2 regions of the Sporosarcina sp. E16_3 genome follow, and region 1 is predicted to be linked to the other one. Evidence: riboswitches for the same ligand, from Rfam matches in the RefSeq annotation. Region 1 holds a riboswitch; the other holds the start of a gene.
What was found. A riboswitch is a leader RNA that binds a small molecule or an ion and turns the genes downstream of it on or off. The one in region 1 is predicted to bind FMN.
Positions count from the first base shown of each region.

Region 2: linked by a shared signal. The riboswitch ahead of I2483_RS02180 (ECF transporter S component) and the one ahead of ribD (bifunctional diaminohydroxyphosphoribosylaminopyrimidine deaminase/5-amino-6-(5-phosphoribosylamino)uracil reductase RibD) in region 1 are both predicted to bind FMN.

Region 1 is NZ_JADPRX010000012.1:39,347-41,552, reverse strand. Features, by position in the region: gene ribE (riboflavin synthase) at 1-275, opposite strand, end outside; gene ribD (bifunctional diaminohydroxyphosphoribosylaminopyrimidine deaminase/5-amino-6-(5-phosphoribosylamino)uracil reductase RibD) at 282-1,364, opposite strand; FMN riboswitch at 1,424-1,571, opposite strand; gene I2483_RS09275 (glycine betaine ABC transporter substrate-binding protein) at 1,722-2,206, opposite strand, start outside.
Region 2 is NZ_JADPRX010000001.1:436,073-438,278, reverse strand. Features, by position in the region: gene I2483_RS02185 (hypothetical protein) at 1-30, shown strand, start outside; FMN riboswitch at 838-969, shown strand; gene I2483_RS02180 (ECF transporter S component) at 1,179-1,760, shown strand; gene I2483_RS02175 (ferredoxin) at 1,827-2,078, opposite strand; gene I2483_RS02170 (YpbB family protein) at 2,188-2,206, shown strand, end outside.

The DNA.
Region 1 (2,206 bases):
CGACCATTCGCCGCCATCGCACGCTCTAAGTTAACTGGACTTCCCGTACGCAGTGCTTGAAGCGTTGTCGCTTTAACAGTTTCAGGCATGACGTCAGCTGTAAATTGATTGCTCGAGAAGTCTGATACCGTCAAACAGACACCGTTCACTGCCAGACTATCGCCTTTTTTAACATCGCTAAGCACTTTGGTACAACGTATTGATAGTTGCAATGAATTCGCCGCTGGCCTAACCGCTGAAACTGTTCCTATCTCTTCAATAATTCCAGTAAACAACTGCTGTCAATCCTCCTTCAGAAACCTGGCGTGCAATCGGATATCGTCCCCGATTTGTCGCACATCTAAAAAACGAAGGGATTCGCCTTCTGCCATCAGGTTCCGAGTATCATCCATGAATAAAGAAGCACCGTTGCCAATCAATTTCGGAGCCATATACAAATACAGTTCATCCGCGAGACCTTCATTGATGAAACTGGAATGAACTTTGCTACCGCCTTCGACAAACAACGTCATGATTTCCTTGTCAGCAAGACGTTTTAAGGCTTCATTCAAAAAAGATCCATTTTCTGAAATCCTTTCAATTGAAACGAGCGGATAATCCGAAAAAGTAGTTGTCGATTCTGTTGAATCGAGTGTAAATATAATTGTTTCTGCAGCGCCGTCTGTAACGACATTCGCTGTTTTTGGCGTCCTGAGATGCCGGTCTAAAATAATTCGAATAGGGTTCTTTCCACCATGGGGCAAACGGGTGGTGAGGAAAGGGTTATCGTGAAGTACGGTTTGTACGCCGACCAAAATAGCATCATGGGTATGGCGGAGGTGATGGACATCGGTTCGTGATGCAGCCGAAGTAATCCATTTGCTGTCCCCGTTCTGCGTTGAAAGTCTACCGTCAAGAGTTGCGGCGGCTTTCAAGGTAACGTATGGTTTCCCGTATCTGATAAAATGAAAAAATGCTTGGTTTAACTGCTCTGCCTCTTCCTGTAAAATGCCGGTAATAACTTCAATTCCAGCAGCTTTAAGAAGCCCGATTCCAGTTCCATTGACGGAAGGATTCGGATCGATAGACGCAACAAAAACACGTTGAATTTCAGACGAAATAATGAGATCTGTACACGGAGGTGTTTTCCCAGTATGGGCACACGGTTCCAGTGTCACGTATAGATCAGCACCAATAGAATCCGTACCTGCCATTGCCAGTGCATGCACTTCAGCATGAGGTGTTCCAGCTTTTAAGTGCGCACCAGTCCCTAAAATCCGGCCGTTTTTTACACAAACAGCACCGACAAGTGGATTAGGCGAGGTTTGTCCTTGTGCACTACGCGCCAGTTCAAGAGCAAGTCTCATATAATATTGAGGGTCCATTGGCATTCCCCCTTTCGATTTTTGAAAGGGCAGAGCCTGCAAGCATAACACGCATATCCAAACAACTTCTCCCATCCAGACTATAACTGTCGGTGCCGGAATTTCACCAGCTCCACCGCCTTCCAAACAAGGAAGGACGGGTCACGGACTAACGAGCTATGCTCGATCACCGCCGGTAAGGAATTTCACCTTGCCCCGAAGAGTTTGTTTATACGTGTCGACTTAAAGTTATCATACTACTTCCATAAAATCAAAAAAACTCAGTCCGATTGAACGGAACTGAGTCTTCTATAATTGATGAAATTAGGAATTCAATTGAATTCGCTTCGGTGCTCGGTGCGTATAAAGCAATTATTTCTAATTCTTCAAGTCTTCAATTGAAGTGATGTCCATATACTTCGGTACTACAAGACCGACTTTGACACCTTCCATATTGACGCCAAGTTCTTCGAATTTACCTTCGAATTTATCAGCGTACGTTTTATGCGTTAATGGCATCCAAGCTGCAAGCGATGCATCTGCACTACCGTCAGCAACTGCCGTCCATAATGGACCTGCTTCAACTTGCGTTAATGTCACTTTATAACCCATATCTTCTAAAACAATTTTCATGACGTTATGACTAGCGATTTCACTGTCCCATGCAACATAAGCAAGTTTGATCTTGTCACCGTCCACTTTTTCAACACCATTTGTCCATTCAGCTACTTTTTCTTCGTTTGCATCAACCCATTTTTGTGCAGCTGCATCGTCTTTTTCGCCTTCTTGAATCGCTACCATTATTTCGCCCATATCTTCTTCAGTCCAATTGAACTGCGATAAGATTTTATGCGCTTCTGGCA
Region 2 (2,206 bases), on a different contig from region 1:
TCTAATCCGCTTCCACTACTATTGAAGTGAATCACGTCTGTTGACTAACCATTTATTTGCATAAAATACTGGTGAGAAGGGCTTGTTAACCTTCGTTTTCACTGGACTATTTTCGGCCCGCTTACGGCTAACTATTCATGACAGATTTACTGAGGGTCCAAGAGTGTCTAGAAGTGACTCCGTCACTTCTAGACACTCTTTTTTCAGTCATCCTGTTGCGAATGGTTGCCTGTCGCTTATCTACAATGCTCAAGTGAAAAATGCGGTTGCTTTGGAAGAAAAGAGGAGATGACATTTTATAGCGAGTGTAAGTGCCCGAAGATACAATTTCGGGCACTCTTGCCCGTTGTACAATGCGTTCCTTGCTTACTTCTAGCAAAGAGTATGCATGTAATCATGTGATACCAACTAGAAAGTGACACTTCTTTAATAAAAAAAGAGAAAACCATAAAGAAAGAATCAGCCGCCAAAATTGCATCTTTGGCGGCTATTCTCCAGGTAAGAAGCATGCTATTCTTTCGTTCCAAAAAGCCCCTAATGCACTACGTGTACGTATGCATTAGGAGTGCGACGGATGAATAACCACCATACGATTACCGAGAAAACTGTATAGGGATGCGACGAAGTCGCCTCCCTATACATCAAAACATCCCGGTAATGGTACAGAGGTAGTTCAATCCAAAGCAAACCAAAAGCAATAATACACGTAGCGCCCAGTGTGTGACCTGGTTACTTTGGTTAATCAACAGACCTGAAAGTGGATAGGTAGCGCTTTGTAAACACTCTAGTTTACAAAGCGTTTTTTTTTGGATACAATAGAGTAGTAACAAAATATTGATTCATCTTCGGGGCAGGGTGTAATTCCCGACCGGCGGTAAAGGAAAGTTACTTTCCAAGCCCGCGAGCTTAACAGCTGATACCGGTGTAATTCCGGAGCCGACAGTATAGTCTGGATGGGAGAAGGTGAAGGTGCGGCCATCTTTTTGTATTGTCTACAAAAAGAGGTGCTTATTTAAATGTGGGTTAAAAGAGAATGAAATCGTCTCTTTTCTACTCTCTATTTGAGTATACCTTTCGAATCCCTCGAGCTTATTTGCTTTTGGGATTTTTTGTCGACATATATAGGATGGAACGGCCTTTCCTCTTTTGAAGTGAATCGCAAAAGGAGAGAGGAACAAATGACTAACAAGAAGTTAAGAAAGATGATTCTCATCGCAATATTAGGGAGTATTTCAACTGTCTTGATGCAGTTTAACTTCCCATTACCAGCACTACCTGGATTCCTGAAAATTGATTTCAGTGAAATTCCAGCGGTTTTGGCAATAATGACGATGGGACCTGTAGCAGGTATTGCAGTCGAACTGCTCAAAAATATCATGCATTGGTTCATGTCAGGCAGCCCGACAGGTGTTCCTGTTGGCGAAATTGCAAACTTCGCTACTGGAGTACTATTCATATTACCAATCTATTTCATTTACAATAAATTCAAAACATCCAATGGTCTAGCTGTAGGGCTTATTGCTGGAACAGTCTCAATGGCTGTTGGGATGAGTGTCTTGAATTATTTACTGTTTTTACCGATGTATACGTATTTTATGAATTTCCCAGCAATGGCAGGCAGTGAGTTAACTACCTTTATTGTTTTAGGGATTCTACCTTTTAACTTGATAAAGGGAATTATGCTTATGATTATTTCTATGTTGCTTTTCAAGAGTATGAAAAAATGGATTGCGCAACAGCGCACCCAATTAACTTCTTAATAATAGTATAACTTTAAAAGAAAGGTCGCCCCGGTATTTTCCAGGACGACCTTTCTGCGTTTTTTGTTAATCTTCGTATTTAAGTGCATCGCCATCAAATGGTGCATCAGCGGTTTTGATTGAATCGGTTGGACAGCCATCGAAAGCGTCTTCCAGATCTTCCATCAGTTCTTCTGGAACTTCAGCTGTTCCCATGTTATCATCGAGGATAACGTAAGCAATTCCTTCGTCATCATAATCGTATATATCCGGGGCAGCAGCTCCACACGCACCACACGCTATACATGTATCCTGATCAACGATTGTATATTTAGGCATAGTCTTTCTCTCCTCTTTTCTCCGTACAAACAATTTACTTCACCTTTCATTCTAATGATGTTGACAAGAGTTTTCAACAAAAAACATTTGTTAATCGGAGGAATTCAAAATGAAACTATCTTTAATAC